DNA from 2 places in the Aquabacterium sp. J223 genome. Region 2 is predicted to be linked to the other one. Evidence: riboswitches for the same ligand, from Rfam matches in the RefSeq annotation. Region 2 holds a riboswitch; the other holds the start of a gene.

Region 1 (15,553 bases), 190 kb from region 2:
TGAGCAGCACGTACTTCAGCGAGACGATGACCGTCATCGTCCAGAAGATGAGCGACAGCACGCCGAGCACGTTCGTCGGCGTCATCGGCACGTGGCCGGCGTGGAAGACCTCCTTCAGCGCGTACAGCGGGCTGGTGCCGATGTCGCCGTAGACGACGCCCAGCGCGCCGAGCGTCAGGGCGGCCAGCTGGGCCGGCGAGTGGGAGACTTCGCGCCTCACGGGTCCGACGTCTCAGCCGGGGACGCGGGCGGCGGCTTCGCCGGTGCGCCGCAACGGCCCCTCGAGGGGCACCAGGGGGAACCCGTCAAGGTCCCCGGGACCGCCGCCGGCGGGCGCCTGGGCGCTATTCATAGATCTCGGCGTCGGGGTCGTGCGCCTCCAGCTCGTAGCTGGCCGCCAGCATCGCCAGCCGGGCGATGACGCCGTACATGTAGAAGCGGTTGGGCGCGCTGGCCCCGGGCTTGGCCCCGGGCCGAGGCAGGTGCGACGGCTCGGCGAACGCCAGCGGCACGAAGTGCGCGCCGGGCGAGTTCAGGTTCTCGTCCACACCGCGCTCGGCGTGCACGCGGTAGAAGCCGCCGACGACGTAGCGGTCGATCATGTAGACCACCGGCTCGGCCACCGCCTCCTGCACCCGCTCGTAGGTGGGCACGCCCTCCTGGATGATCAGCTCGGACAGCTCCTGGCCGTCCTTGGTGGTGCTCATCTTGTTGCGCGTGCGGCGGTTGATCTCGTCGAGGTCCTTGGCGTCGCGCACCGTCATGATGCCCATGCCGTAGGTGCCGTTGTCCGCCTTGACGATGACGAACGGCTTCTCGTTGATGCCGTACTCCTTGTACTTGCGACGGATCTTGGCCAGCAGCGTCTCGACGTTGCTGCGCACGCAGTCCAGGCCCTCGCCCTCCTGGAAGTTGACCTTGCCGCAGTGGGCGAACATCGGGTTGATCAGCCACGGGTCCATGCCCAGCAGCTTGGCGAACTTCTTGGCCACCTCTTCGTAGGCCTGGAAGTGCTGCGTCTTGCGGCGCACCGCCCAGCCGGCGTGCAGCGGCGGCAGCAGGTACTGCTCGTGCAGGTTCTCCAGCACCTTCGGGATGCCGGCGGACAGGTCGTTGTTGAGCAGGATGGTGCAGGGGTCGAAATCCTTCAGCCCCAGCCGGCGCGGGGTGCGCAGCAGCGGCTCCAGCAGCAGTTCGCCGCCGTCGGGCAGCGGCAGCTTCACCGGCTCGGTCACCGCCTCGTCCAGCGAGCCCAGCCGCACGTTCAGCCCGGCCTGGTGGAAGATCTGCATCAGCCGCGCGACGTTGCTCAGGTAGAAGCTGTTGCGGGTGTGCTTCTCGGGGATGAGCAGCAGGTTCTTCGCCTCGGGGCAGATCTTCTCGATCGCCGCCATCGCCGCCTGCACCGCCAGCGGCAGCATCTGCTCGGTCAGGTTGTTGAAGCCGCCGGGGAACAGGTTGGTGTCCACCGGCGCCAGCTTGAAGCCGGCGTTGCGCACGTCCACCGAGGTGTAGAACGGCGGCGTGTGCTCCATCCACTCCAGCCGGAACCAGCGCTCGATGGCCGGCATGGACTCGAGGATGCGCTGCTCCAGCTCGTTGATCGGGCCGGTGAGCGCGGTGATGAGGTGCGGGACCATGGGACGGGGGGGTGGGTGGCAGGTGCCCCCGGGCCGACGGCAGCGCCGGGGGAGAGGGATTCTAGGCAGTCGGCCGTGACGACAGCGCCGGCAGCAATCGGACCGCCCGCCATGGCGCAGGCGCCCGATCCTGGCCCAGATGGCGGCGGTCCGCCAAAGAAAAAGGGCCACCTTGCGGTGGCCCTGCCCGTCCGGCACGGGGCCGGGCGGTCGTCGGCGGGTCGGCGCAACCGGCCCGGCCGACGAAGTCGTCAGCGGTGGTAGGCGGTCTCGCCGTGGGCGCTGATGTCCAGGCCCTCGCGCTCCTCCTCCTCGGTCACCCGCAGGCCGATCACCAGGTCGACGATCTTGAAGGCGACGAGGGAGACGATGCCCGACCAGACGATGGTCAGCAGCACGCCCTTGAGCTGGATCCACACCTGGGTGCCGATGGCGTTGGAACCGACCGTGGCCGTCACCCAGTCGGTGACGAGGCCGGGGCCGCCCAGCGCCTGGTTGTTGAACACGCCGGTGAGCAGCGCACCGACGATGCCGCCCACGCCGTGCACGCCGAAGACGTCCAGCGAGTCGTCCGCACCGAGGATCTTCTTCAGGCCGTTGACGCCCCACAGGCAGGCGAAGCCGGCGATGAAGCCGATGACGATGGCGCCCATCAGGCCGACGTTGCCGGCGGCCGGGGTGATGGCCACCAGGCCGGCGACGGCGCCCGAGGCGGCACCCAGCATCGACGCCTTGCCCTTCATCAGCGACTCGCCGATGCACCAGGCCAGCACCGCGGCGGCGGTGGCGGTGAAGGTGTTCATGAAGGCCAGCACGGCGGAGTTGCCGGCTTCGAGGGCGGAGCCCGCGTTGAAGCCGAACCAGCCCACCCACAGCAGCGAGGCACCGACCATGGTCAGCGTCAGCGAGTGCGGGGTGAAGGCTTCCTTGCCGTAGCCCACCCGCTTGCCCACCATGTAGGCACCGACCAGGCCGGCGACCGCGGCGTTGATGTGCACCACCGTGCCGCCGGCGAAGTCCAACGCGCCCCACTGCCAGATCAGGCCGGCCTTGCCGTTCATCTCGTCCACCACGCCGGCGGCGGAGTAGGCGTCCGGGCCCATCCAGTACCACACCATGTGGGCGATCGGCGCGTAGCTGAAGGTGAACCACAGCACCATGAACAGCAGCACCGCACTGAACTTGATGCGCTCGGCGAAGGCGCCGACGATCAGGCAGCAGGTGATGCCGGCGAACGTCGCCTGGAAGGCGGCGAACAGCAGTTCCGGCACGTAGACGCCCTTGCTGAACGTGGCGCCCATGGCGAAGGTGCCGTCGGCCGGGTTGAACAGGCCCTTCAGGAACAGCCGGTCCAGCCCGCCGATGTAGGCGTTGCCCTCGGTGAACGCCAGGCTGTAGCCGTAGATGGCCCACAGCACGACGATCAGCGAGAAGGTGACGAACACCTGCATCAGCACGGACAGCATGTTCTTGCTGCGCACCAGGCCGCCGTAGAACAGCGCCAGGCCGGGGATGGTCATCATGATGACCAGCAGGGTGGCGACCAGCAGCCAGGCGGTGTCGCCCTTGTTGGCGGTCGGCGCGGCGGCGGGCGCCGCATCGGCCGGCGCGGCCGCCGCAGGCGCTGCGGCGTCGGCCGCCGGCGCGGCCGCGGCCGGCGCGGACGCCGCGGCATCCTGCGCAGAGGCCACGCCGGCAAAGCCCAGCGCGGCCAGGCCCAGGGCCAGTGAAGCAATCAGTTTTCTCATGGTTGTCTTCTCGTCTTGGCAGCGCCGCGGCTCAGAGCGCGTCCTTGCCGGTTTCACCGGTGCGGATGCGCACCACCTGTTCGAGCGTCGACACGAAGATCTTGCCGTCGCCGATCTTGCCCGTGCGGGCGGCGGCCTCGACCGCCTCGATGACGCGCTCGACGATGGCGTCGTCGACCGCGGCCTCGATCTTGACCTTGGGCAGGAAGTCGACCACGTACTCCGCACCGCGGTACAGCTCGGTGTGGCCCTTCTGGCGGCCGAAGCCCTTGACTTCGGTCACCGTGATGCCCTGCACGCCGATGGCGCTGAGGGCTTCACGCACTTCATCAAGCTTGAAGGGCTTGACGATGGCGGTCACCATCTTCATGTCGGTTCTCCTAGACAGTGCGCTGGCCGATCAGAAGGTCTTCGACAAGGAGAGGACAGCCTTCGCCTTGCCAGCGCCCTCCGTGAAGCCGGAACGGGCCGTGGTGAACAGGTTCTTCTCGGTCGTGCCGATGACGGACGCACCGACCACCCAACCCGAAAGATCCTTGGTCACGCCGAGCTTGTAGTCGCCGACGGTGTCGTCGATCAGGCCGGCGGCACGGCCGTCCTTGATCTTCTGGTAGCCGTAGTGCGCGACAGCGCCCCAGCCGCTGCCGAGGTCGAAGTTCGCGTTCAGGTCGATGTAATACGACCCCTTGGTGTCGACGCCGGGCACGCCCTTGCCGATCGAGAAGAACTCGGTCGTGGCGTAGTAGAACTTCGCCGAGAAGACGCTGTAGGAAGCGCCGAGGTAAAGCTCTCCGTTCTTGATCTTCAACGTGCCGCCGGAGCCGGAGTTCGGGTAGTAGTAGTAGATGAAGCCCAGGTCGTAACCCAGCGGCCCGGCGGTGCCCTTGTAGCCGCCATAGAAATCCATTTCGAGGCTGGCGCCGTTGTACAAGCCCTGCTCGACGTTGGAGTTCCAGTTCCCGACGTAGAAGCCGGAGGAATGAGCGACGTCGAATCCGCCTTGGAACGCGGGCCGATAGCCGGTCTGGCTGAAACCGCGGAATCGGTAGTCGCTGTACAGACCAGCGTTGCCCGTGATCGTCCAGTCCGACGCGGGAGCGCTCTGAGCGAACGACGGCGCGGCGCTCACCGCCAGGAGGGCGGCCAGGGCGAGCATGCTTTTCTTCATGGGTTCTCCGAATCCTCTGTGGGTGTGAAAAATGAGGCCGGCCGCATTTGCATGATCCATGCCAATGCTCCACAAAGGGGAGCGGCGCCACAAAGCGGGGTGTCTGCGTGTGCGCATGCACCTTCATAAGGCAGATACGCCACCAATCTGCACCGATCGCGGGCGGTCGCGGACTCCGTGCAGCCACCGCGCCCCCTAGCCCATCGGGGGCGGTGCGCTGGCGGCGCTGGCACCATGCCCGCCCCATGTCGCTCGCCATCGTCCGCACCCGCTGCCTGATCGGACTGGAGGCGCGGCCGGTCACCGTCGAGGTGCACCTGGCCAACGGACTGCCGAGCTTCACCCTCGTCGGGTTGGCCGACACCGAGGTGAAGGAGGCGCGCGAACGGGTGCGCTCGGCGTTGTTGAGCAGCGGCCTGCCCTTCCCCCACAACAAGCGCATCACCGTCAACCTGGCGCCGGCCGACCTGCCGAAGGACTCCGGCCGCTTCGACCTGCCGATCGCGCTCGGCCTGCTGGCGGCCGACGGGCAGTTGCCGGTCGACGGGGTGCTGTCGCAGGCCGAGTTCGCGGGCGAGTTGTCGCTGGCCGGCGAACTGCGACCGGTGCGCGGGGCGCTCGCCATGGCGCTGGCGATGCGCCGGGAGGCGACTGCGCCCGTCGGGCCGTTGGTGTTGCCGACCGCCAGCGCCGCCGAGGCGGCCCGCGCCCGCGGCGTCGACGTCCGCGCCGCCGCCCACCTGCTCGACGTGGTGCGCGCCCTGACGCCGGGTGACGCGCCGCAGCCGCTGCCACCGGCCCGGCCTCCGGCGCAGAACGGTTCACCGCCGCCGCGGCCGGACCTCGCCGAGGTGCGGGGCCAGGCCGCCGCCAAACGGGCGCTGGAGATCGCCGCCTGCGGGCGGCACAGCCTGCTGCTGGTCGGACCGCCGGGCACCGGCAAGTCCATGCTGGCGCAGCGGCTGCCCGGCCTGTTGCCGCCGATGGACGAGGACGAGGCGCTGACCAGCGCCGCGCTGCGCGGGCTGTCCGCCGACGGCCTGGGCGGCGGCGAATGGGCGCAGCGGCCGGTGCGCGCGCCGCACCATTCGGCGACCGCCGCGGCGTTGGTCGGTGGCGGCTCGCCGCCGCGCCCGGGCGAGATCTCGCTGGCCCACGGCGGCGTGCTCTTCCTGGACGAACTGCCCGAGTTCGTGCGTCCGGCGCTGGAGGCGCTGCGCGAGCCGCTGGAGAGCGGTCACATCACCATCTCGCGGGCGGCACGCCAGGCGCGGTTTCCGGCCCGCTTCCAGCTCGTGGCCGCCATGAACCCCTGTCCGTGCGGCTGGCATGGCGCGCGGCCCGGCCTGGGCCGCGAGTGCCGCTGCACCACCGACGCGGTGGCCCGCTACCGCGCTCGGCTGTCGGGCCCGCTGCTGGACCGGCTCGACCTGCAGGTGGAAGTGCCGGCGCAGCCGCCGTCGGAAGTGCTGGCGGCGCCCGACGGCGAACCCACCGCCGCGGTGGCCCGACGGGTGGCCGCCGCGGTGGCCCGCCAGCTCGAACGGCAGGGCTGCCGCAATGCCGACCTCGACGGCGTGTCGCTGGACCGGCACTGCGCGCTGGACCCGCCGACGCGCGGCTGGCTGCAGACCACGGCGCAGCGGCTGGGGTGGTCGGGCCGGCGCCTGCACCGCACGCTGCGGGTGGCCCGCAGCGTGGCCGACCTGCGCGGGGCCGCACGCATCGACATCGAGGCGCTGGCCGAGGCGGTCCAGTACCAGCGCGCGCTGCGGGCGGACTGATTCCGCCCTGCGCTCAGAAGGTTGCGCGGTCGCTGGTTTGCATCACGCCGGGTTGCACGGCCGGGGCCGGATCGGCCTGCAGGGCCTGCAGGCGACCGTTGTCCACCGTCACCCGGCTGCCGACGGCCGGCGGCTGCTTCTGGGTGACCGTGCGCAGCGTGCCGTCGTCCATGCGCACGCGCACCTGGTAGACGGTGTCCGTGCGAACGCGCTTCTCGATCTCGTGGCCGGCATAACCACCGCCCACCGCGCCGAGCACGGTCATCGCCGTGCGGCCGTTGCCCTTGCCGACCTGGTTGCCCAGCACGCCACCCAGCACGCCACCGGCGACGGCGCCCAGCCCGCTGCCCTGGCCCTGCTGCTGCACGGCGTTGACCGATTCGACGCGGCCGCAGGTGGCGCACACCGCCACGGGGCGCGTGGGCAGCGGCGTGGCGGCCGGTTCCGCGGTCGCCACCGGAGCCCGCGGCGCCGGCGCGGTCCGGGGTGCGGTGCGCTGGCTGGGCGTGGGGACGGCCTGCTCGGCCACGAGGGCCGAAGGGGCCTGCGGGGCCGGCGTCGCCGCGCCCTGCGCGGCCACCGGCCCCTCGGCCGCGCGGCGGGCCTGGTCGCCCTTGATCAGCCAGCCGGCGGCGGCACCCAACGAAGCGACCAGCACGGCGCCGGCGACGAGGCCCGCGACCGGTACGCGGGCCGCGGGACGGACCGCCGGAGAAACGTCGGTGGAGGCAGTGGGGCTCATGGCGTTCATGGCGTGCTTGTTCGTGTTGTGGAGAAGGAGCAGGCACCGGGCCTGCCCTTCCTTCAACGCCCGAGACGCGTTCTCGGAGACCCCGGACAACGCATCAAAGGTAACGAGGTGTCATCCATGGTGCGCGGCCCTCACGCCATGAACCCGAGGTTGCGGCGCGACGCATCGAACGCGGTCAGCCGCGGGAAGATGTCGGCCAGCCCGCCGTCGCTGACGCCGAACCAGCGGCCGAGCGTGGCGCCCAGCTGCTCGACCGAGATCTCCGGCAGCAGCGAGCCGTTGCCGATCTGGTTCGGGCTGGTGAAGTCGCCGCGACTGTCGGGCAGGCCGTAGGCCGGGAAGTTGCCGTACACCTCGCGGCCGCGCACCGCGCCGCCCATGACGAAGTGGTGGGCGCCCCAGCCGTGGTCGGTGCCGTCGCCGTTGCTGGTGAAGGTGCGGCCGAAGTCGCTGGCGGTGAAGGTGGTGACGCTGTCGCGCAGGCCCATCGCGCCCAGCGTGTTGTCGAAGTAGACCAGGGCCTGCGACAGCCGTGCCATCAGGTCGGCGTGCTGCCGGTTCTGGTTGTCGTGCGTGTCGAAGCCGCCCATGCTGACGAAGAACACCTGGCGCCGCGTGCCGAGCGCGGTGCGGCCGGCGATGGTGCGTGCCACCACCTGAAGCTGCTGTGCCAGGCCGTTGTTGTTCAGCGGCGCCACCAGCGGCCCGTAGGGCGCGGTGTTGGCCGCCGGCAGCGCGGCACCGAAGGCCTGCTCGGCGTCGATCGAGCGGCCGACCACGGTGGCGTGGTCGCGCAGCAGCACCGAGTCGCTGCGCGCGTTGCGCATGACGCGCCGCATCGACTCCAGCGCCGGGCCGGAGCCGAACAGCGTCGTCGCCCCGTTGCCGCCGATGCGGATCGCGCCGTTGGTCGACACCTGGTACTGCAGCACGTTCTGCCCCGACAGCCACACCGCGTTGCCGCTGGCCGAGATGCTGGTGAAGAGGGCGTTGCCGTTGCCGGCGGCCAGCAGGTCGCCCATGCGCCCGCCCCAGCCGGCGGTGGCGCCCTCGGCGGCCAGCGTCTGCCAGGTCGATTGCTGGTCGTTGTGCGAGAACAGGCTGGCCGGCTTGGGCACCGCGCTGTTGCGGTAGTCGGCCTTGGTCAGCGGCCGCAGCAGCGGCCCGACGTTGGAGACGATGGCCAGCCGGCCCGCGGCGAAGAGGTCGCGTGGGCCGGTGAGCATCGGGTGCAGCGCGATGCCCCGGCCCTGCGGCGTGATCGGGTTCAGCGCCAGCACCCCGCCCAGCCGTGCCGGCGATCCGGCGCCCGCACCGGTGTTCTCCGGCGTGCCGGGGGCCAGCAGCGCGATGGAGTCCGGGGCCTGGTTGCGCACCTGCGTGTAGTTGGCCCAGGACGGCGCATCGGTGGCCAGCACGGTGTTGTAGGTGTCGTTGCCGCCGTAGAGGAACAGACACACCAGGGCCTTGTAGTCGCTGCCGGCGGACTGGGCGCTGGCCGTGCCCAGCGCCGCCAGGTTCAATGCCAGCGGTGTCGCCGCCATGCCCAGGGTCGACAGGGCGCCGGCGCGGCGCAGGAATTCGCGGCGGGAAGCGGATTTCGAGATGAAGCTCATGGCGCCCCTCACTGGATCAGGAATTCCGGCGACACCGCCGTCAGGTACACCGCCAGCAGCGCGCGGTTGCGCTTCGCGGTGTTGACCTGGTTCTGGTTGCCGCCGTCGGCGCGCAGCGCGGGCAGCGCCACCGATTCGACGGCCGTGCGGATCTCGGCCTTCAGCGCGTCGTTGGCGCCGCCCGGCAGCAGGCGCGCGGTGACGCGGTCGACCAGCGCCTGCGGCTGGTCGGCCAGCGCCAGTTCGGCGTCGAGCGGGATCTGCACGTCGTTGCGCGGCGCCTGGTGGTTGGTGCCGCGCTGGCCGAAGCCGCCCTGGATGCCGCCGCGCAGGTAGTTGGCATAACCGGCCACCGAGGTCTCGTGCGCGATCTGCAGTTCGGGCACCGTCATGCCCAGCGCGCCGGACAGCGTGCCCGGCGGCACGTAGCCCGGCCGGTAGAAGTTGAAGACCGACGGGCTGCGCATCGGCGTCTGGCCGAGCTGGGTGCCGGCGTCGTCGGTGGTGCCGATCAGCCACTTGCCGCTGTCCGACGTCGCGCCCATGCCGCGCAGCAGCGCGGTCAGCCGCAGCACCGGCTCGCGCAGCTTGCCGGCGTTGGCGTCGGTGCTACGCGCCTCGGGGTCCAGCAGCACGGCGCGCACCACGGCCTTCAGGTCGCCGCGCACGCCGCTGCCGTTGTTGTTGAAGGCGGCGGCGACGCGGGCCACGTAGGCCGGGCTGGGGTGGCTGGTGACCAGCCGCTGGATCAGCTGGCGGCCGATGAACGGCCCGACGTTCGGATGGTTGGCCAAGGTGTCCAGCGCCAGCGTCAGGCTGGCGTTCGGATCGGCCCGGCCCTGCGCGGGCACCACCTGGCCGAGGAAGCGCTTTTCCGAGATGGAGTGGAACTGGCTGTAGCCCTGCATCGGCTTCCACTCCCGGTCGGGGTCGCGCGTGGCGCCGTCCCAGCCCCAGAAGCGGCTGTCGGCGGTGTCGGGCCCGTCCCAGCTCCAGCCGGTGAACACCCGCGACAGGCCCGCCACGTCGTCGCCGCTGTAGGTGGCTCCGCCACGGGCGCTGCCGTCGAGGTTGAGCTCGACCAGGCCGATGCTGAACAACTGCATCACCTCGCGGGCGAAGTTCTGGTCCGGGATTCGGCCGGTGGCCACGTTCTCCTTCTGGTTCTTCATGTGCGACAGGTACACGCCCATCACCGGCGCGCGGGCCACTTGCTCCAGCAGGTCGCGGTAGCGGCCGAACGCGTTGGCGCCCAGCATGTCGAGGTAGCCGGCCACGCCGCGCGGGTTCTCTGAGACGCCGCCGTCGACCATCGAGACCACGAAGATCTGCGACAGCGCAAAGGCCACGCGCTGTCGCAGCTGGTCCGGCCCCCTGCACCGCCTGGCGGTAGAAGGTGTCGAGCACCTCCCGCGTGCCGGCGCCGCTGTTGGCCGCCTTCAGGGCCAGGTGCTCGGCGTCCCAGTAACCGCGGTGCAGCGTCTGCGGCAGCGCCATCTGCTCGTCGATCCAGCGGCCGTAGCCGACGGCCATCACGCGGTCGAGGTCGGCCTCGGTGGCGCCGAAGGTCGCCTGGTTGAGGAAGCGCACCGCCTCCTGCCGCGAGCCGGGCACCGACAGCGCCGACGCGGTGCCGTCCGCCCCGCCGGCATCGTCGCCGCCACCGCCGCCACCGCCACAGGCGGTGAGCAGGGCAACGACCAGCACGACGGCCCACCCGCGGTGGCGTCCGCGGGCGGCGTGGGGGCTCGGGGCGGTCGATGGCATGGCGGGTCCCTCCGTGTTCGCATCGCGACGCCCTGGTGGACGCCGCGGCGCGATTGTTCGGAGGACCCGGCCACGAAGGCCGCCAACTAAGTCGCGGCCGACACAGTGCTTACGGAAGCACGCAAATCAGTGCCGCACGGCTGAACGCTCGCTCGGACGAACGGCGCCCGGCCCACGGCCCGGAGGTCAGAGCTGCGGCGCCAGCAGCCGCCGCGCGTCGTCCAGCGCCAGGCGCTGGCGCTCGGCGAAGTCGGCGAGCTGGTCCTCGCCGATGCGGCCGACATTGAAGTACATCGCCTTCGGATGGGCGAGGTAGAAGCCCGAAACGCTGGCCGCCGGCATCATGGCCAGGCTCTCGGTCAGCGTCATGCCGATGTCCTCGGCCTGCAGCAGCTCGAACATGCCGCGCTTGACGCTGTGGTCGGGGCAGGCCGGGTACCCCGGCGCGGGGCGGATGCCGCGGTACTTCTCGGCGATCAGCTCCTCGGCGCTCAAGGCCTCGTCGGCGGCGTAACCCCACAGCTCGGTGCGCACCCGCTGGTGCAGGCGCTCTGCGAAGGCCTCGGCCAGCCGGTCGGCCAGCGCCTTGAACATGATGGCGGCGTAGTCGTCGTGGTCGGCCAGGAACTGGCGCTCCTTCTTCTCCACGCCGACGCCGGCGGTCACCGCGAACAGCCCGATGTAGTCGTCGGCCGCGCCCTTGGGCGCGATGAAGTCGGCCAGCGAGCGGTTCGGCCGCTTGACGCCGTCGATCACCGGCCGCTCGCTCTGCAGCCGCAGGGGCTGCCAGCGCAGCACCACGTCCTCGCGCGAGTCGTCGGCGTAGACCTCGATGACGTCGTCGTCCACCGTGTTGGCCGGGTACAGGCCGACCACGCCGTTGGCCTGCAGCCAGCGGCCCTCGACCAGCCGCTGCAGCATGCGCTTGCCGTCGCTGAAGACCCGCTGCGCCGAGTCGCCGACGATGTCGTCGCGCAGGATCTCGGGGAAGGGCCCGGCCAGGTCCCAGGTCTGGAAGAAGGGACCCCAGTCGATGAAGGCCGCCAGTTCCGCCAGGTCGTAGTTGCGGAAGACGCGGCGGCCGATGAACTTCGGCTTCGGCGGCGTGTCGTGCGACCAGTCCATCACCGCCTTGTTGGCGCGGGCGGCGGCCAGGCTGACCAGCGGCGTCTGCTTCTTGTTGGCGTGCAGCTGCCGCACTTTCTCGTAGTCGGCCTTCAGCTCGTCGATGAAGCGGGCGGCGCGCTCCTCGCTCAGCAGGTCGGCGCACACGCCCACCGACCGCGACGCATCCGGCACGTAGACCACCGGCCCTTCGTAGTGCGGCGCGATCTTCACCGCGGTGTGCACCCGGCTGGTGGTGGCGCCGCCGATCAGCAGCGGGATCTTCTTCAGGCGGAAGTGCTCGTCGCGCTGCATCTCGCTGGCGACGTACTGCATCTCCTCCAGGCTGGGCGTGATCAGGCCCGACAGGCCGATGATGTCCGCGCCCTCGACCTTCGCTTTGGCGAGGATCTCCTGGCAGGGGACCATCACGCCCATGTTCACCACCTCGAAGTTGTTGCACTGGAGGACGACGGTGACGATGTTCTTGCCGATGTCGTGCACGTCGCCCTTGACGGTGGCGATGACGATCTTGCCCTTGGGCTTGGCGTCGCCGCCGCCGGCCACCAGCAGCCGCTTCTCCTCCTCGATGTAGGGCAGCAGGTGGGCCACCGCCTGCTTCATCACGCGCGCCGACTTCACCACCTGCGGCAGGAACATCTTGCCCTGGCCGAACAGGTCGCCGACCACGTTCATGCCGGCCATCAGCGGGCCTTCGATGACGTGCAGCGGCCGGCCGCCGTCGGCGCGGATCTGTTGCCAGACCTCCTCGGTGTCCTGCACGATGAACTCGGTGATGCCCTGCACCAGCGCATGGGACAGCCGCTCGGCCACCGGCAGCGCGCGCCACGCCAGTCGCACGCTGTCGTCCTTGGCAGCGCCCTTGGCGCGCTCGGCGATCTCGATCAGGCGCTCGCCCGAATCGGGCCGGCGGTTGAGCACCACGTCCTCCACCCGCTCCCGCAGCTCCGGGTCGAGGTCGTCGTACACGCCCACCATGCCGGCGTTGACGATGCCCATGTCCATGCCCGCCTGGATGGCGTGGTAGAGGAACACGGTGTGGATGGCCTCGCGCACCGGCTCGTTGCCGCGGAAGCTGAAGCTGACGTTGCTGACCCCGCCCGACACCTTGGCGCCGGGCAGGTTCTGCTTGATCCAGCGGGTGGCGTTGATGAAGTCCACCGCGTAGTTGTCGTGCTCCTCGATGCCGGTGGCGATGGCGAAGATGTTCGGGTCGAAGATGATGTCCTCGGGCGCGAAGCCGATGCCGTCCACCAGCAGGCGGTAGGCGCGCTCGCAGATCTCGACCTTGCGCTCGTAGGTGTCGGCCTGGCCCTTTTCGTCGAAGGCCATCACCACCGCCGCGGCGCCATAGCGCTTGATGAGCTTGGCCTGGTGGCGGAACGGGCCCTCGCCCTCCTTCAGCGAAATGGAGTTGACGATGCCCTTGCCCTGCAGGCACTTGAGTCCCGCCTCGATCACCTCCCACTTCGAGCTGTCCACCATGATCGGCACGCGCGCGATCTCGGGCTCGGAGGCGATGAGGTTGAGGAAGCGCACCATGGCCGCCTTGCTGTCCAGCATGGCCTCGTCCATGTTGACGTCGATGACCTGCGCGCCGTTCTCCACCTGCTGGCGGGCCACCGCCAGGGCCTCCTCGAACTGGCCGTTGAGGATCATCCGCGCGAAGGCTTTGGATCCGGTGACGTTGGTGCGCTCGCCGATGTTGACGAACAGCGTGCCGGCGCCGATGGACACCGGCTCCAGGCCGGCGAGGCGAAGCGGCGGCACGGCCACCGAGGAAGCGGAAGCAGGGGATGGGGCAGTGGTCATGGCACGGGTCGGTGCCGGCGCCGGACCCCGGCCTGCGGCCCATCCGCAGGCCTGGGATCCAGGCCGGGATGAGCGCCGTTGCGTCGGTCCGACCGGCGCAACCTCCCCTCCGGCGAACCCGCCCGAGCCTGGCCGTCACACGGACGGTCGCAGCGCTCCTCGGGCAGGCAACCAGTTTATCCGCCACCATCGTGCACGCCCATTGCCACGCCCTGCGACATGACGCCTTCCGCCGCACGACACCGCCTTCGCTTGACCGGCCTGCTGCCGCTGCTGCCGGTGCTGGCTGCCTGCTCGTCCGTGCCACTGGGTCCGGGCCGCGGAGCGCCAGGGGCATCCACCGCCGCGCCGCCCTCGCTGGCCGCCGAGCAGCGCCGGCTGGCCGATCTGTTCCGTGGCACGCCTGTGGTGTTCACGCTGCTGCCCCACGGCGCATTGAGCACCGAGGTGCCGCTGGGCCACTGCTTCGACCGCGGCGCGGTGGTGGTGCGGCGGCCGCTGCAGGCGGTGCTGGACCGGCTGGCCGCCAGCGCGGCGGTGCGGGCGGCGGCGTCGGTGGAGACGCTGGCACCGTCGGACGCGGGCCGGCCCAACCCGGCGCTGGCCACCGAGCGTGCCGCCGCGGTGCGCGACTACCTGGTGGCCGGCGGGCTGATGCTGGTGCGCTTCAAGCCGCCGCGTGCAACCACCACGGAGGTGGTGCAGGTCATCGTCACGCCGTGACGCCGAGGGCGCCGGCGCGGGGCGTCAGGCCGCCTCGGCCAGCGATGCGAAGAGCGGGTCGTGCAGCCCGCGCGGGCGGTAGGCGCTGACGCGCTTCGCGATCTCGGCGATGTGCTCGGGCGTGGTGCCGCAGCAGCCGCCGGCGATGTTGAGCAGGCCCTGCCGCGCGAAGTCCTCCATCAGGCCGCCGGTCACGTCCGGCGTCTCGTCGAAGCCGGTTTCGCTCATCGGGTTGGGCAGGCCGGCGTTGGGGTAGCAGCTGATCCAGGTGTCGCCGGCCACCTTGGCCAGCTCCTCCAGGTAGGGCCGCATCAGCGCCGCGCCGAGCGCGCAGTTCAGGCCGACGGCGATCGGCTTGGCGTGTCGCACCGAATGCCAGAAGGCGCTGACCGTCTGGCCCGACAGGATGCGGCCGGAGGCATCGGTCACCGTGCCGGACAGGATCACCGGCAGGCGTTCGCCGGTCTCTTCCATCAACTCGTCGAGCGCGAAGATGGCCGCCTTGGCGTTCAGCGTGTCGAAGATGGTCTCGACGAGGAAGACGTCGCAGCCGCCTTCGAGCAGCCCGCTCGCCTGCTCGTGGTAGGCCGCGCGCAGGGTGTCGAAATCGACGTTGCGCGCGCCGGGGTCGTTGACGTCGGGGCTGATGCTGGCGGTGCGCGGCGTGGGGCCGAGCGCGCCGGCCACGAAGCGGGGCTTGTCCGCGCTGGTGAACCGGTCGCAGGCCTCGCGTGCCAGCCGGGCGGCGGCCACGTTCATCTCGCGCGCCACCTCGGCCAGGCCATAGTCCTCCTGCGCCACCGAGGTGGCGCCGAAGGTGTTGGTCTCGATGATGTCCGCCCCCGCGGCCAGGTAGGCCGCGTGGATCTCGCGCAGCACGTCGGGCCGGGTGAACTGCAGCAGCTCGTTGTTGCCCTTGAGGTCGCGCGGATGGTCCGCGAAGCGCTCGCCACGGTAGTCGGCCTCCGTGAGCTTGTGGCGCTGGATCATCGTGCCCATCGCGCCGTCGATGATCACGATGCGCCGGCGCAGCAGGTCCGGCAGGGCCTGCGCGCGGGTGTAGCGGACAGTGGGGGCGGGGGCTCGGTCCATGGTCCGGGGATTCTAGAGAGCGACGGCGGCTCATCGGGGGGCTGCGCCGTATGCTCGGGTACACCCGTTGCTTCGCGCCGGTAGCTTTTCAACACACCCAACCGTTGCCGAACGCCGCCCTCCCCGCCGCCGCGCACCCCGATCGGCCGCCCACCCCGGAACGGGCCGGCCAGCCCTGCCCCGACTGGGTGGCCTGCCACGACTGCGGCGCGGTGTGGCGGCGGCCGTCGCTGGACGCCAGCCAGCAGGCGCGCTGTGCACGCTGCGGCGCCCTGGTCGGCCGAGGCCACCGCATGTCGCTGCAGGGCGTGCTGGCGCTGAACATCG
Region 2 (15,553 bases):
GAGTTCGTCCTCCAGCGCGCGGATCTGTCGGCTGATGGCCGACTGCGTGAGGAACAGCTCGTCCCCCGCGGCGCGGAAGCTGGACAGCCGCGCGACCGCCTCGAAGGCGCGCAACGGGCCGATGGCCAACGGTCGGGAGCGCAGTGGATTGATGCGCATCGGGAATGAGTGAAGGCGCTCGACCTCATTGGACAGCCGGCCGCCGCTGACGAGAATCGATCGTCCTGGCAGCCCGCTTCGGGATTGCCGCAGATCGAAGGAGTCTGCCATGGCCCGCCGATTGATGACCGATGCTCAAGGATCGACGGCGCCCGCCTGGGTCCTGGCCGCCGGCCGGGCGCGGCGCATTCCGGCGCAGCGCCAGCCGACCTGCCTGCGGGTGGTCAGCGGCCGGCTGTGGCTGACCGCCGACCCGCCGGGCGCGGTGGGCGACCACTGGCTGGCCGCCGGCGAGCGCTGGACGCTGCCGGCCGGCGCGTCGGCGGTGGTCGAAGGCTGGCCCGAGGCGGCCTTCGAGCTGCTGCTGGCGCCGCTGCCGCAGCCGGCGCCGGGCTGGTTCAGGATCGCTTGCCGCGTGCGGGCGTGGTGGCGCCGGCGCCTGCCGCGCGGCGCGCTGCCGACCGGGGCCGCCTGACCGGCGTGGCGCTGCGGGCGGCCAGCGCCGCCTGCAGCGCCATCGCCAGCCACGGCTGCAGCGCCGGCGGGGACTCCAGCGCCTCGGCCGGGGCCGACCAGTAGCTCGTCTCCATGGTGCGGCCGGCCTTGGTGAAGGCGAAGGGTCGGCAGCCGGCCGCCTCGAAGGCGGGACGCGTGGTGTCGGTGGTCCTGAGGTACAGCACCTCGCCGACGATGAGCGCGACGAACACGCCGTCCAGGTACAGGCCGTGGCCGCTGAACATCCGCTTGGCCCGCACCGCGCCGGCGGTGGACATCAGCTCGATGCAGTGCTCGACGAAGGGCGGCGCGGCCATGGGGCCAGTCTGCCAGGCCCGGCACAATCCCGGGCCATGAACACGCCGTCACCGCCTCCCGGCGTCCCGGGCCTGCCCTTCACGCTCAACCAGGACAAGAAGCTGCTGCGCAAGCAACTGCAGGCGGAGCGCCAGGCCATGGTGGACCGCCACGAGCGCGCGGTGAACCTGCAGCGCAGCCTGCGCGTGTGGCTGGTCGGACGGCAGGAGACCACCATCGGCGCCTACTGGCCGATCAAGGGCGAGTTCGACGCGCTGCCCGCGCTGTACCGCTGGAGCGAGGCCGACCCGAAGCGCCGCATGGGCCTGCCGGTGATCGACCGCGACACCAGGCGGCTGCGCTTCCACGTCTGGTACCCCGGCTGTCCGATGGAGGACGACGCCTACGGCATCCCCAAGCCCAAGGACACCGAGGCCTTCGAGCCGCAGCTGCTGCTGGTGCCCTGCGTGGGCTTCGGGCCCCACGGCGTGCGACTGGGTTACGGCGGCGGCTTCTACGACCGCACGCTGGCCACGCTGCAGCCCAAGCCCTTCACCGTCGGCGTGGGCTATGGCCACGGCTGGCTGCCCTGGCTGCAGCCGGAGCCGCACGACGTGCCGCTGGACGCGATGCTGACGGAGGACGGCTGCGTGTGGGAGCGCGACGCGCCGCCACCGGCGACCCGCTGACGCGGGCTACAACCCCAGCCGCCGACAGATCTCCAGCACCGGACCGGACTGGTTCATCGTGTAGAAGTGCAGCCCCGGCACGCCGGCGGTGCGCAGCTGGTCGCACAGGTCGGTGATGACGTCCAGGCCGAAGGCCTTGATCGACTCCACGTCATCGCCGAAGCCCTGCAGCCGCAGCCGCATCCAGCGCGGGATCTCGGCGCCGCAGGCGTCGGCGAAGCGGATGATGTTGCTGGCGTTGGTGATGGGCATGATGCCCGGCACCACCGGGATGTCGGCGCCCAGCGCGTGCGCCTCGTCGACGAAGCGGAAGTAGGCGTCCGAGTTGAAGAACATCTGCGTGATCGACGAGCTGGCACCCGCCTTCACCTTGGCGAGGTATGCGGCCAGGTCGTCGCGCGGGCTGCGCGCCTGGGGGTGCATCTCCGGGTAGGCCGCGACTTCCACGTGAAAGTGGTCGCCGGTCTCCGCGCGGATGAAGGCCACCAGGTCGCTGGCGTAGCGGAACTCGCCGAACCCGCCGTAGCCCGAGGGCAGGTCGCCGCGCAGGGCGACGATGCGGCGGATGCCGTCGGCCCGGAACTGCGCCAGCGTCGCGCGCACCGAGGCCCGCTCGGCGCCGATGCAGGAGAAGTGCGGCGCCGCCTCGCGGCCCTCGGCGAGGATGGCGCGCACCGCGGCCAGCGTGCCGTCCTGCGTGGAGCCGCCCGCGCCGTAGGTCACCGAGCAGAACTGCGGCTTCAGCGCGTAGAGCTGCTCGCGCACCCCGGCCAGCTTGATGACGCCTTCGGGCGTCTTGGGCGGGAAGAACTCCAGGCTGATCGGAAGCGGGGTCATGGTCATGGATGCGGTGCCGTTCACGCGGGCTGGCGCGCCCACACGAAGAACTCGGTGTTGCCGTTGCCGCCCTGGATCGGGCTGCGGAAGTACTGCTGCACGTGGAGGCTTAAGCCCTTGCAGGCCTGCCAGAGGCGGGTCTCCACCTCCGCGAAGTGGGCGGGGTCCCTCACGATGCCGCCCTTGCCGATCTGCGCCGGCTGCAGCTCGAACTGCGGCTTGACCAGCAGCAGCAGGTGGCCGCCCGGCTTCAGGTAGGCCACCATCGTCGGCAGCACGTGCGTGGAGGTGATGAACGACAGGTCGCCGGTGACGAGGTCGAAGCTGTGCTCCGCGTGTGCGGCGGCGAAGCCGCTGCCGCGCACGTCGCGCGCGTTCAGGCCTTCGTGGGGCTCGACGCGCGCGTCGGCGGCGAGCCTCGGGTGCAGCTGGCCGTGGCCCACGTCGATGCCGACCACCTTCGCCGCGCCGGCCTGCAGCAGCGCGTCGGTGAAGCCGCCGGTGCTCTGCCCGAGGTCGAGGCAGGTGAAGCCGGCGACGTCGAGGCCGCAGCGCTTCAGCGCCCCTTCGAGCTTGAGCCCGCCGCGCGACACGAAGCGCAGCTCCGCGTCGTCGGTGATCTCGACCTCGCCGTCCTCCGGCACGTCCAGCCCGGCCTTGCCGACGACGGCCCAGCCCTTGGGGCCCCGCCACCGCACGGCGCCACGCTCGATCAGCCGCTGCGCCGCCGACCGGGTGGGCACCAGGGCCCTGTGCACCAGCAGCTGGTCGGCGCGCATCGCCGGATCAGTACCGGTAGCTGTCGGGCTTGAACGGGCCCTGCGGGCTCACGCCGATGTAGGCCGCCTGCTCGGGCGTCAGCTCGGTGAGCTGCGCGTTCAGCGTCGTCAGCTGCAGCCGCGCGACCTTCTCGTCCAGCAGCTTGGGCAGCACGTAGACCTCGCCAACCTGGTAGGCGTCGGGCTTGGTGAAGAGCTCGATCTGCGCCAGCGTCTGGTTGGCGAAGGAGCTGCTCATCACGTAGCTCGGGTGGCCGGTGCCGCAGCCCAGGTTCACCAGGCGGCCCTTGGCCAGCAGGATGATGCGCTTGCCGTCCGGGAAGATCACATGGTCCACCTGCGGCTTGATCTCCTCCCACTGGTACTGCTCCAGCGCGGCGACCTGGATCTCGTTGTCGAAGTGGCCGATGTTGCACACGATGGCGTTGTGCTTCATCGCCTTCATGTGGTCGTGGGTGATGACGTCCTTGTTGCCGGTGGTGGTCACGAAGATGTCGGCCTTGTCGGCGGCCCACTCCATCGTCACCACGCGGTAGCCTTCCATCGCCGCCTGCAGCGCGTTGATGGGGTCGATCTCGGTCACCCAGACCTGGGCGGACAGCGCGCGCAGCGCCTGCGCCGAGCCCTTGCCCACGTCGCCGTAGCCGGCCACCACGGCGATCTTGCCGGCGATCATCACGTCGGTGGCGCGCTTGATGCCGTCGACCAGCGACTCGCGGCAGCCGTAGAGGTTGTCGAACTTGCTCTTGGTGACGGAGTCGTTGACGTTGATGGCGCGGAACATCAGCGTGCCCTTGGCGCTCATCTCCTTCAGGCGGTGCACGCCGGTGGTCGTCTCCTCGGTCACGCCGAGGATCTGCGCGCTCTTGCGGCTGTACCAGGTGCCGTCCTCGGCCAGCTTGGCCTTGATGGAGGCAAACAGCTCGCGCTCTTCCTCGCTGCCCGGGTTGGCGATCACCGACGGGTCGGTCTCGGCCTTCTTGCCCAGGTGCATCAGCAGCGTCGCGTCGCCGCCGTCGTCGAGGATCATGTTCGGGCCTTCGGCCTTCGAGCCCTTGGGCCCGAACTCGAAGATGCGGTGGGTGTAGTCCCAGTAGTCCTTCAGCGATTCGCCCTTGTAGGCGAACACCGGGGTGCCGGCGGCCACCAGCGCGGCGGCGGCGTGGTCCTGCGTCGAGAAGATGTTGCACGACGCCCAGCGCACCTCGGCGCCCAGCGCCTGCAGGGTCTCGACCAGCACGCCGGTCTGGATGGTCATGTGCAGGGAGCCGGTGATGCGCGCGCCCTTCAGCGGCTGGCTGGCGGCGTATTCCTTGCGGATGGCCATCAGCGCCGGCATCTCGGTCTCGGCGATGGTCAATTCCTTGCGGCCCCAGTCGGCGAGCGACAGGTCGGCGATGGCGTACTGCGTGTCGTGCAGCGGCTTGAGGACAGCGTTCATGAAGGTGGCTCCGTGGATCTGGGAACCCGCCGCCTGCCGAGGGAGAGACAGTCGAAGGCCGCCTGGCGGCCGCCACTCACCCACGACGAGACGATGCGGGTGAGCGCCGTTGCATGCAAGCGTTCCGAGCCTGGGGTCGGGGGGCGACCTTGCAACGCTCCTCGGAACTGGGTGCGCATCCTAGCAGCGGCGGGCATGGCCGGGTCCGCCGCTGGGGGATGATGCGCGCCCGCTGCGTGAATCTTGCTTGGCGGTTCGCCCTTCCCTCCTTCCCCCGCACGGCCGGCCACGGCCGGCCCTCCTCCCATGAGTCACCTCCATTTCGTCGGCGGCGAGAAAGGCGGCGTCGGCAAGTCGCTGTTCGCCCGCCTGCTGGCCCAGCACCTGATCGACCGCGCCAAGCCGCTGCGCTGCTTCGACACCGACCGCTCGCACGGCTCGCTGCTGCGCTATTACGCCGACTACGCCGAACCCGCGCCGCTGGACGGCCACGACAGCCTGGACCGGGTGCTGGAGGCCGCCGCGGCCGACCCGGACCTGAACGTGGTGGTCGACCTGGCCGCACAGACGCAGGCCTCGCTCGACCGCTGGTTCCACGACGCCGGCGTCGCCGAAGTGGCGGCCGAGGTCGGCGCCGGCATCACCGTCTGGCACGTGCTGGACAGCGGGCGCGACTCGCTGCCGCCGCTGCAGCGCTGGCTGGACGGGCCGAACGCCGGCCTGCCGCTGGTCGTGGTGCTGAACGAAGTGCGCGGCGACGGCTTCGAGCAGCTGACCGACAGCGGCCTGCTCGCGCGTGCCGAGGCCGCCGGGGCCCGCACCCTCCGCCTGCGCAAGCTGCCCGATGCGCTGCTGCAGAAGGTCGACGGCCAGGGTGCCAGCTTCTGGGCCGCGCTGCAGCCGGGCGCCCTCGGCCTGCTCGACCGCCAGCGGCTGAAGCTGTGGCTGCACCGCAGCGGCGAGGCGCTGGACGCGCTGGGCGTCTGAGCCATGACAAAGGGCCGCACGCGGCGGCCCTTGTCCATGGCAGGCGCGGTGCGGCTACTTCAGGCCTGCCGCGTGGCGCAGCGACTCGGCCCGGTCCGTCTTCTCCCACGAGAACTCCGGCTCCTCGCGGCCGAAGTGGCCGTAGGCGGCGGTCCTGGTGTAGATCGGCCGCAGCAGGTCGAGCATCTGGATGATGCCCTTGGGCCGCAGGTCGAAGTGCTCCTGCACCAGGGCGGCGATCTTCTCGTCGGGGATGACGCCGGTGCCCTCGGTGTAGACGGTGACGTTCATCGGCCGGGCGACGCCGATGGCGTAGGCGACCTGCACCTGGCACTGCCGGGCGAGGCCGGCCTTGACCACGTTCTTGGCCACGTAGCGCGCGGCGTAGGCGGCCGAGCGGTCCACCTTGCTCGGGTCCTTGCCGGAGAACGCGCCGCCGCCGTGCGGGCAGGCGCCGCCGTAGGTGTCGACGATGATCTTGCGGCCGGTCAGGCCGCAGTCGCCCTGCGGGCCGCCGATGACGAAGCGGCCGGTCGGGTTGACCAGGTACTTCGTCTCCTTCAGCCATTCCTTGGGCAGCACCGGCTTGATGATCTCCTCGATCACCGCCTCGTAGAAGCTGGGCTTGAGCTTGGTCGCGGTCTCGCTCTGGTCGGGGCTGTGCTGGGTGGACAGCACCACGGTGTCGATCGAGTGCGGCTTGCCGTCGACGTAGCGCATCGTCACCTGGCTCTTCGCGTCCGGCCGCAGGAAGGGCAGGCGGCCGTCCTTGCGCAGCTGCGCCTGGCGCTCGACCAGCCGGTGCGCGTAGTAGATCGGCGCCGGCATCAGCTCGGGCGTCTCGTCGCAGGCGTAGCCGAACATCAGGCCCTGGTCGCCGGCCCCGGTGTTCAGGTGGTCGTCGCTGGCGTGGTCCACGCCCTGCGCGATGTCGTTCGACTGCTTGTCGTAGGCCACCAGCACCGCGCAGCCCTTGTAGTCGATGCCGTACTCGGTGTTGTCGTAGCCGATGCGCTTGATCGTGTCGCGCGCGACCTGGATGTAGTCGACGTGCGCGTTGGTCGTGATCTCGCCCGCCAGCACGACCAGGCCGGTGTTGGTCAGCGTCTCGGCGGCGACGCGGCTGCGCGGGTCCTGCTGGAAGATCGCGTCGAGGATCGCGTCCGAGATCTGGTCGGCGACCTTGTCGGGATGGCCTTCGGAGACCGACTCCGAGGTGAAGAGATAGTCGTTCGCCACTTCCTTAAACTCCTGGGTTGCAGTTGAGGGAGCCTCGCGTCGCCGAGGCCCCGGAGGCGACTGCACTGCCCGGGAAGCGGCGAACGCTTTAGCGGTACTTGCAAGGCCCGCATCGCTGCACGCCTTGGGACCGGTTGTCACACCGGCCGCTCGAGTCGCCCCGCAAGTTGTTCAGTTAACTCGGCGACTGCCGCAGATTATAGGAAGCCCGTTGCCGCAGTTGTCCATCGCCCGCTGGCTGGCCCGCCGCCGGCTGCCGTTCCTGCACGCCCTCGGCGGTTTCCTCGGCTGGTGCGCGTGGTGGGCCTCGCCCGGCTACCGCCGCCTGCTCGCCGAGAACGCCCGCCGCGGCGGCGTCACGCCGGCGCAGCGCCGACAGGCGATTTCCGAAGCCGGCCGCATGCTGGCCGAACTGCCCTGGCTGTGGCTGCGCCCGCACGACGACGCGCGCCTGGCCGGCGGCTGCCGCTGGCATGGCGAGGCGCTGATCGAGCAGGGCCTGGCGGCCGGCCGCGGCCTGCTGGTGCTGACGCCGCACATGGGGTCCTTCGAGGTCTGTGCCCAGGCCTATGCCGAGCGCTTCGGCCACCTGGCGCCGGCCACGGTGCTGTACCGACCGGCGCGGCAGGACTGGCTGCGCGACCTGCAGCGCCGGGGCCGCGAGCGGCCGGGCATGAAGGCCGCACCGGCGTCGCTGGCAGGGGTGCGGCAGATGCTGAAGGCCCTGCGCGCCGGCGAGACCGTCGGCCTGCTGCCCGACCAGGTGCCGCCCGAGGGCCTGGGCGTCTGGGCGCCCTTCTTCGGCCACCCGGCCTACACCATGACGCTGGCGCACCGCCTGGTGCGGCAGACCGGCGCCGCGGTGGTGCTGATGTGGTGCGAGCGGCTGCCGCGTGGCCGCGGCCACGTGCTGCACGTGTCGGCGCCGGCGGAACCGCTGGACCGGGTCGCCGACGACGAACTGGCCGCGGCCAGCGCCATCAACCGCGAGATGGAGCGGGTGATTGCGCAATGCCCGGGCCAGTACCTCTGGGGCTACGACCGCTACAAGCACCCGCGGGGCCTGCCCGGCATCTTCGGGTCGGTGGCATGACGTCGACAGTGGCGAGGGCACTGCGCCGCTGGCCCGCGCAGGTGGTGATCGTGGGGCTGTGGTGCCTGCACTGGCTGCCGTTCGGCCTGCAGGACGCGCTGGCCCGCGGGGTCGGCCGCCTGCTCTACCGCCTGGCCGGCGCCCGGCGGCGGGTGGCGCTGCGCAACCTGCAGCTCTGCCTGCCGGACCTGCCCGAGGCCGAGCGCGAGGCCATCGCCCGCGCCCATTTCCGATGGCTGGCGCGCAGCCTGCTCGAACGCGGCCTGCTGTGGTTCGCCAGTGCCGGGCGGCTGCAGCGCCACCTGGTCATCGAAGGCGACATCGGCTTCGCCGAGCGCCATCCGCAGCAGCCGGTGATGTGGCTGGTGCCGCACTTCGTCGGGCTGGAGGCGGCCGGCACCGCCAGCCAGCTGGGCCAGCGCCGCCCGGTGGTCTCGATGTACCAGACCCAGAGCAACGAGGTCTTCGACGAGGCGATCCGCCGCGGCCGGCTGCGCTTCAACGGCGGCATCCTGTTCTCGCGCCGGGAGACCGCGCGGCCGCTGATGCGCGCCATCCGCGACGGCCACCTCTTCCTCAACCTGCCGGACATGGACTTCGGCGAGCGCGACGCCGCCTTCGTGCCCTTCTTCGGCGTGCCGGCGGCCACCCTGCTGGCGCCCTCGCGCATGGCCCGCGCGCTGGGCATGGCGGTGCAGCCGGTGGTGGTGCGCATGCGCGGGGCCGAGCACCCGCAGGGCGCCGGCTGGACGGTGCGCTTCGGCGAGCCGTGGGCCGACTTCCCCACCGACGACCCGGTGGCCGACGCGGCGCGCATGAACCGCTGGATCGAGGACGAGGTGCGCGCCAACCCGGCGCAGTACCTGTGGGTGCACAAGCGCTTCAAGACGCGGCCGCCAGGCCAGCCGTCGTTGTACGAGGTCCCGGGCGGATAATCCGCGGACCATGAAGCTGCGCTTCACCAAGATGCACGGCGCGGGCAACGACTTCGTCGTGCTCGACGCCACCCGCGGTCCGCTGTCGCTGTCGAACGAGCAGTTGCGCCGCCTGGCCGACCGCCGCTTCGGCGTCGGCGCCGACCAGATCCTGTTCGTCGAGCCGAGCCAAACGCCGGGGGTGGACTTCCGCTACCGCATCTTCAACGGCATCGACGGCGACGAGGTGGAGCACTGCGGCAACGGCGCGCGCTGCTTCGTGCGCTACGTGCACGAGCACGGCCTGACCGACAAGCGCCGGGTGCGGGTCGAGACCGTCAACGCCCGGCTCGACCTGCACCTGCAGGACGACGGCCGGGTGACGGTGGACATGGGGCCGCCCCGCTTCGCCCATGCCGACCTGCCGTTCGATGCGTCCGGCCTCACGCCGCGCACCGTCAACGGCTTCGAGCTGTGGCCGCTGGCCCTGGCCGACGGCGACGCGGTCGAGGTGGCGGTGCTGTCCATGGGCAACCCCCACGCGGTGCGCCGGGTCGAGGACGTGGCCCATGCCCCCGTGGGGCTGGAAGGCCCGCAGATCGAAGGCCACGAGCGCTTCGCCAAGCGCGTCAACGCGGGCTTCCTGCAGGTGGTCGACCCCGGCCACGTCAAGCTGCGCGTCTATGAACGCGGCGCCGGCGAGACGCTGGCCTGCGGCACCGGCGCCTGCGCGGCGGTGGTGGCGGGCATCCGCCTGGGCTGGCTGGACGCCGCGGTCGAGGTCGAGACCCGCGGCGGTGCGGTGCGCATCGAATGGGCGGGCGGGCACTCGCCGGTGCTGATGACCGGGCCGGCCGTCACCGTCTTTGAAGGAGAGATCGAGCTGTGAACACGAAGGGCCAACATGACTGCTGACGTGCGAGGCATCACGGAGCACGACATCGCCAACTACCTGGCCAACACGCCGGGGTTCTTCGAGCGCCATGCCGAGCTGCTGGCCTCGGTGCAGCTGACCAGCCCGCATGGGCAGCGGGCCGTCTCGCTGCAGGAGCGGCAGATGGAAATGCTGCGCGACAAGATCAAGGGCCTGGAGTTCAAGATCGTCGAGATGATCCGCAACGGCCAGGAGAACGTGGCCATCGCGGACCGGCTGCACCGCTGGACGCGGTCGCTGCTGCTGACCACCGACGCGGCGCAACTGCCGGAGGTGCTGGTGGGCCAGCTGAAGCACCAGTTCCTCATCCCGCAGGCGGCGCTCAAGCTGTGGCGGGTGGCGCCCCTGCATGCCGACGCCGCCTGGGCGGTCGGCGCCAGCGACGACGTCAAGAGCTTCGCCTCCAGCCTCACCATGCCCTACTGCGGCCCCAACGCCGGCTTCGAGGCGGCGACCTGGCTCGACGACGCGGCCACGGTGGCCTCGCTGGCCATGGTGCCGCTGCGCCACGGCAGCAGCGAGGACGCGGTCGGCCTGCTGGTGCTGGGCTCGCCCGACCCCACGCGCTACAGCGCCGACATGGGCACCGAGTTCCTGATGCGCATCGGCGAGATCGCGGCCGCCGGGCTGTCGCGGCTTCTGCCACCGCCCGCGGCCTGAGCGCGCCATGGCCGGCACGCCCAGCGAGCCGCGCGTGCTGCGCTACCTCGACCACCTGCGCCACGAGAAGCGGCTGGCCGACCGCACGCTGACGGCCTACGCCGATGCGCTGGCCCGCCTGCAGTCGGCGGCCGAGGCGCTGCCCCTCGCCTTGGCCGACGTGCAGCCGCACCACGTGCGGCGCTGGATGGCCGAGGCCCATGCCGGCGGGCTCGGCCCGCGCAGCCTGGCGCTGCTGCTGTCGGCCTGGCGCGGCTTCTACGCCTGGTGGGGCCGTCACGGGCGAACGCTGGGCGAGCCGGCGCTGGCGCAGAACCCGGTGCAGGGCGTGCGCGCGCCGAAGGCCGGCCGGCCGCTGCCCAAGGCGCTGTCGGTGGACCAGGCGGTGGCGCTGGCCGAGCAGGTGCCCGACGCGCTGCACCCGGCGCTGTCGGCGCGCGACGGTTGCCTGGTCGAGCTGCTCTACGGCGGTGGCCTGCGGGTGGCGGAGCTGGTCGGGCTCGACCTGCGGCCCAACGACCGGGCCGGTGCCGGCTGGATCGACCTCGACGACGCCACCGCCCACGTGCTGGGCAAGGGCCGCAAGCGGCGCAGCGTGCCGCTGGGGCCGCCGGCGCTGGCGGCGGTGCGGGCCTGGCTGGCCTGCCGCGGCGAGCTGGCCCGGCCGGACGAACCGGCGCTGTTCGTCACCCGGCACGGCACCCGGTTGTCGACCAGCCAGGTGCGCACCCGGCTGCGCGCCATCGGCCAGCAGGCCGGACTGCCGGTGCCGGTGCACCCGCACATGCTGCGCCACAGCTTCGCCTCGCACCTGCTGCAGTCCAGCGGCGACCTGCGCGCGGTGCAGGAGCTGCTGGGCCACGCCAGCATCCGCACCACGCAGGTCTACACCCGGCTCGACTTCCAGCACCTGGCGCAGGTGTACGACGCGGCGCACCCGCGGGCGAAGAAGAAGTAGCCGACGATGACAATGGCCGGATGAAATCGATCCGGCTTCGCGAGGGCAAGGAGCGCTCGCTGCAGCGCCGCCATCCCTGGGTCTTCCAGGGCAGCATCCAGAAGGGCGGCGGCGACGCCGGCGAGACGGTGCGGGTGGAGGCCCACGACGGTGCCTTCCTCGCCTGGGGCGCGTTCAGCCCCAGCTCGCAGATCCGCGTGCGGGCGTGGAGCTTCGACGAAGGCGAGCGCATCGACGCCGCCTTCTTCGAGCGCCGGCTGGCCGCCGCGCTGGCGCTGCGGCAGCGGCTGCCCATCGACAGCGACGGCGTGCGGCTGGTGCACGGCGAGGCCGACGGCCTGCCGGGCCTGATCGTCGACCGTTATGCCGACACCCTGAGCGCGCAGTTCCTGTCCGCCGGCACCGAACGCTGGAAGGCGGTGATCGCGGACGCGCTGCTCAAGCTCAGCGGCAGCGCCCGGCTGTACGAACGCTCCGACGCCAACGTGCGCACGCTGGAGGGCCTGCCGGCGGCCAGCGGCTGGCTGCGTGGCGACGGGCCGACCGAGCTCACGATGCACGAACACGGCTGGCGGCTGACGGTGGACGTGGCGCACGGCCACAAGACCGGCTACTACCTCGACCAGCGCGACAACCGCCGCCGCTTCGCCGAGTGGGTGCGGCACTTCGGCTGCCGGCAAGTGCTCAACTGCTACAGCTACACCGGCGGCTTCGCCATCGCCGCGCTGCAGGGCGGCGCCGCGCAGGTGACCAGCGTCGATTCGTCGGCGCCGGCGCTGCAGCGGGTGCAGGCGCATGTGGCGCTCAACGGCTTCGAGCCGTCGCGCTCGGAGGTGGCCGACGCGGACGTCAACACCTTCCTGCGCGACGCGCTGAAGGCCGGCCGGCGCTTCGACGCCATCGTGCTCGACCCGCCGAAGTTCGCGCCCACCGCCCACCACGCCGAGCGCGCGGCGCGCGCCTACAAGGACATCAACCGCCTGGCGCTGAAACTGCTCGAGCCGGGCGGGCTGCTGCTCACCTTCTCGTGTTCCGGCGGCATCGGCGCCGACCTGTTCCACAAGATCGTCGCTGGCGCCGGCATCGACGCCGAGGTCGACGCCGCCATCCTGGCCCGCCTGGAGGGCGCCTGCGACCACCCCACCACGCTGGTGTTCCCCGAAGGCGAGTACCTGAAGGGGCTGGCGCTGCTCAAGCAGGCCTGAAAGCGCCGCGGCCCGCACGAGGCGGGCCGCTGGTCGGGGTCACGACGCTCAGGCGGCGACCGCGGCGTTCGCTTCGGCGCAGCGTTGGGCCAGGTGTGCCAGCGCCGCGTCGACCTGGTCGACCAGCACCAGGCACAGCTCGCCGGGCTGCAGGCGCGACAGCGCCAGGTCCACCGCCTTGAACTCGCCGCGCACCTCGTCGACGTGGCGGGTGCGCGGCGCGTCGCGCAGGCCCTCGCGCAGCAGGCCGACCACCTCGCCGTCGGCGCGGCCGCGCTGGCAGGCGTCCTCGTACAGCACCACCTCGTCGAAGGCGCGGCCGAGGATGGCCGTCTGCGCGCGGATGTCCTCGTCGCGACGGTCGCCGGCGCCGCTGATCACCACCGAGCGGCGGGTCGCCGGCAGGCTTTCCACCGCGGCCACCAGGGCGCGCATCGCGTCCGGGTTGTGGCCGTAGTCGGCGATCACGGTGGCACCGCGGTAGTCCATGACGTTGAAGCGGCCCGGCGCGTTGTCCGCATCGTTGACGAAGGTGGCCAGGCCGCGGCGCACGGTGTCCCAGTCCAGGCCGACGGCCCAGGCCGCGGCAACCGCCGCCATCACGTTCTGCACCTGGAAGCCCACCGTGCCCCTGCGGGTGATCGGGATGTCGGCCAGCGGCAGCCGCTCGCGCCAGGCACCCTCGACCGCGACGATGGCGTCGCCGTCCAGGTGCACGGTGCGCAGGCCCTGCGCCATCTGCGCGGCCATCAGCGGCAGCTTGCGGTCGGCGGCGAAGAAGATGACCCTGCCCGGGCACTGGGCCGCCATCGCCGCCACCAGCGGGTCGGCGGCGTTGAGCACCGCGTAGCCGTCGGCCGCCACGTTCTGCACGATGACCTGCTTGACGCCGGCCACGTCCTCGGCGGTGTGCAGGTGGTTGAGGCCCAGGTGGTCGCCCTCGCCGATGTTGGTGACCACGGCCACCGCGCAGCGGTCGAAGCCCAGGCCTTCGCGCAGCAGGCCGCCGCGGGCGGTCTCCAGCACGGCGGCGTCGACCATCGGGTGCGCCAGCACGCTCTTGGCGCTCTTCGGGCCGGAGCAGTCGCCGGAGTCGATCTGCCGGCCACCGACGTAGACGCCGTCGGTGTTGGTCATGCCCACGGTCTTGCCGGCGGCGGCGAACAGGTGGGCGATCAGCCGCACCGTCGTCGTCTTGCCGTTGGTGCCGGTGACGGCGACCAGCGGGATGCGGCCGTCGTCGCCGCGCCGGTACAGGTGGTCGACCATGGCCTCGCCCACCGCCCGGCCCTTGCCGTAGGACGGCGCCAGGTGCATGCGCAGGCCGGGCGCGGCGTTGACCTCGACCACGCCGCCGGACTGCGCCTCCAGCGGCTTGGTCACCGTCTCGCACACCACGTCGACGCCACAGATGTCCAGGCCGACCATCTGCGCCGCGGCGATGGCGCGGGCGGCCACCTCGGGGTGCACGTCGTCGGTGACGTCGGTGGCGGTGCCGCCGGTGGACAGGTTGGCGTTGTTGCGCAGGACGACGCGCTGGCCCTTCTCCGGCACCGACTCGGGCGTCAGGCCCTGCAGCGCCAGCCGGCCGACGGCGATGTCGTCGAAGCGGATCTTGGTCAGCGAGGTGGCGTGGCCCTCGCCGCGCCGCGGGTCGGCGTTGACGAGGTCGACCAGCTCGCGCACGGTGTGGCGGCCGTCGCCGCAGACCTGCGGCGGGTCGCGGCGCGCGGCGGCCACCAACTGGTCGCCCACCACCAGCAGCCGGAAGTCGTCGCCGGGCAGGAACTTCTCGACCATCACGCTGCCGAATTCGGCCGCGCTGGCGAAGGCGGCGTCCAGCGCGTCGCGGCTGGTGATGTTCACCGTCACGCCCTTGCCCTGGTTGCCGTCCTGCGGCTTGCACACCACCGGCAGGCCGATCTGCTGCGCCACGGTCCAGGCCTCGTCGGGCGTGGCCACCGGGCGGCCCATCGGCACCGGCACACCGGCCGCGTGCAACAGGCGCTTGGTCAGGTCCTTGTCCTGGGCGATCGACTCGGACACCGCGCTGGTCGAATCGACCTCGGCGGCCCAGATGCGGCGCTGCTTCACGCCCCAGCCGAACTGCACCAGGCTGCCGCTGGTCAGGCGGGTGAAGGGGATGTGGCGGGCGAGCGCGGCGTTGACGATCGAGCCGGTGCTCGGGCCGAGGCGCTCGTCCTCGTCCAGCTCGCGCAGCCGCGCCACCGCGGCCTCGTGGTCGAACGGCGCCTGGGCGCTGGCGGCGTTGAGCAGCTGCTCGGCCAGCTCGAAGGCGAGGCTGCCGACGCATTCCTCGCTGTACTCGACGACCACGTGGTAGGTGCCCGCCTCGGCGGTGGGCACGGTGGCGCTGAAGGTCACCGGGCAGCCGGCCTGCGCCTGCAGCGACAGCGCGGCCGCCTCCAGCACATGGGCGACGGACAGCTGCGGGTCGCGGCCGGTGGGGCGCAGGGTGCCGAGCTGCGGGAAGCGCTCCCGCACACGGGCCTCCAGGCCGGGCTGGGTGGCCAGCGCGCATTCGGCCGCCTCGCAGTGGACGGTGGCCTCGATGGCGGTGTGGCGGCTCCAGCGGTTGGGGCCGCGCAGGGCGCGCACGCGGGAGATGTTCATGGCGTTGTGGCGTTCGGTGCGGGTCGGTCGCCTCAGGCGGCGGCGACTTCGGCGGTCAGGGCGTCGGCCGGGGCGTCGGCTTCCGCGGCCGGGGCGCGGCCCAGTTCGGGCAGCGTGGGGTCGAAGGTCTCGAGGCCGATGGCGATCAGCTCGGGCGCGATGCCCAGCGCCCAGGCGGCCGACACGCCGGCCAGCACGGACAACCGGCACTGGGCGGCGCGCGCGGCGCCGT

What was found. A riboswitch is a leader RNA that binds a small molecule or an ion and turns the genes downstream of it on or off. The one in region 2 is predicted to bind S-adenosylhomocysteine.
Region 1: linked by a shared signal. The riboswitch ahead of metH (methionine synthase) and the one ahead of ahcY (adenosylhomocysteinase) in region 2 are both predicted to bind S-adenosylhomocysteine.

What each region holds. Positions count from the first base shown of each region.
Region 1 covers NZ_CP088297.1:625,170-640,722, reverse strand. Annotated here, with positions in the region: gene LRS07_RS03040 (potassium transporter Kup) at 1-220, opposite strand, end outside; gene gshA (glutamate--cysteine ligase) at 345-1,640, opposite strand; gene LRS07_RS03030 (ammonium transporter) at 1,892-3,388, opposite strand; gene LRS07_RS03025 (P-II family nitrogen regulator) at 3,420-3,758, opposite strand; gene LRS07_RS03020 (TorF family putative porin) at 3,789-4,556, opposite strand; gene LRS07_RS03015 (YifB family Mg chelatase-like AAA ATPase) at 4,802-6,340, shown strand; gene LRS07_RS03010 (glycine zipper 2TM domain-containing protein) at 6,354-7,082, opposite strand; gene LRS07_RS03005 (DUF1501 domain-containing protein) at 7,223-8,707, opposite strand; gene LRS07_RS03000 (DUF1800 domain-containing protein) at 8,716-10,056, opposite strand; gene metH (methionine synthase) at 10,661-13,411, opposite strand; S-adenosyl-L-homocysteine riboswitch at 13,475-13,578, opposite strand; gene LRS07_RS02990 (hypothetical protein) at 13,664-14,134, shown strand; gene LRS07_RS02985 (homocysteine S-methyltransferase family protein) at 14,159-15,226, opposite strand; gene LRS07_RS02980 (paraquat-inducible protein A) at 15,331-15,553, shown strand, end outside.
Region 2 covers NZ_CP088297.1:813,730-829,282, forward strand. Annotated here, with positions in the region: gene LRS07_RS03935 (LysR substrate-binding domain-containing protein) at 1-159, opposite strand, end outside; gene LRS07_RS03940 (DUF2917 domain-containing protein) at 269-634, shown strand; gene LRS07_RS03945 (TfoX/Sxy family protein) at 558-971, opposite strand; gene LRS07_RS03950 (5-formyltetrahydrofolate cyclo-ligase) at 1,008-1,640, shown strand; gene metF (methylenetetrahydrofolate reductase [NAD(P)H]) at 1,647-2,483, opposite strand; gene LRS07_RS03960 (TlyA family RNA methyltransferase) at 2,498-3,256, opposite strand; gene ahcY (adenosylhomocysteinase) at 3,264-4,697, opposite strand; S-adenosyl-L-homocysteine riboswitch at 4,792-4,866, opposite strand; gene LRS07_RS03970 (P-loop NTPase family protein) at 5,004-5,684, shown strand; gene metK (methionine adenosyltransferase) at 5,739-6,923, opposite strand; gene LRS07_RS03980 (lysophospholipid acyltransferase family protein) at 7,135-8,016, shown strand; gene LRS07_RS03985 (lysophospholipid acyltransferase family protein) at 8,013-8,951, shown strand; gene dapF (diaminopimelate epimerase) at 8,962-9,819, shown strand; gene LRS07_RS03995 (DUF484 family protein) at 9,835-10,524, shown strand; gene LRS07_RS04000 (tyrosine recombinase XerC) at 10,532-11,482, shown strand; gene LRS07_RS04005 (class I SAM-dependent rRNA methyltransferase) at 11,503-12,687, shown strand; gene cphA (cyanophycin synthetase) at 12,736-15,321, opposite strand; gene LRS07_RS04015 (cyanophycin synthetase) at 15,354-15,553, opposite strand, start outside.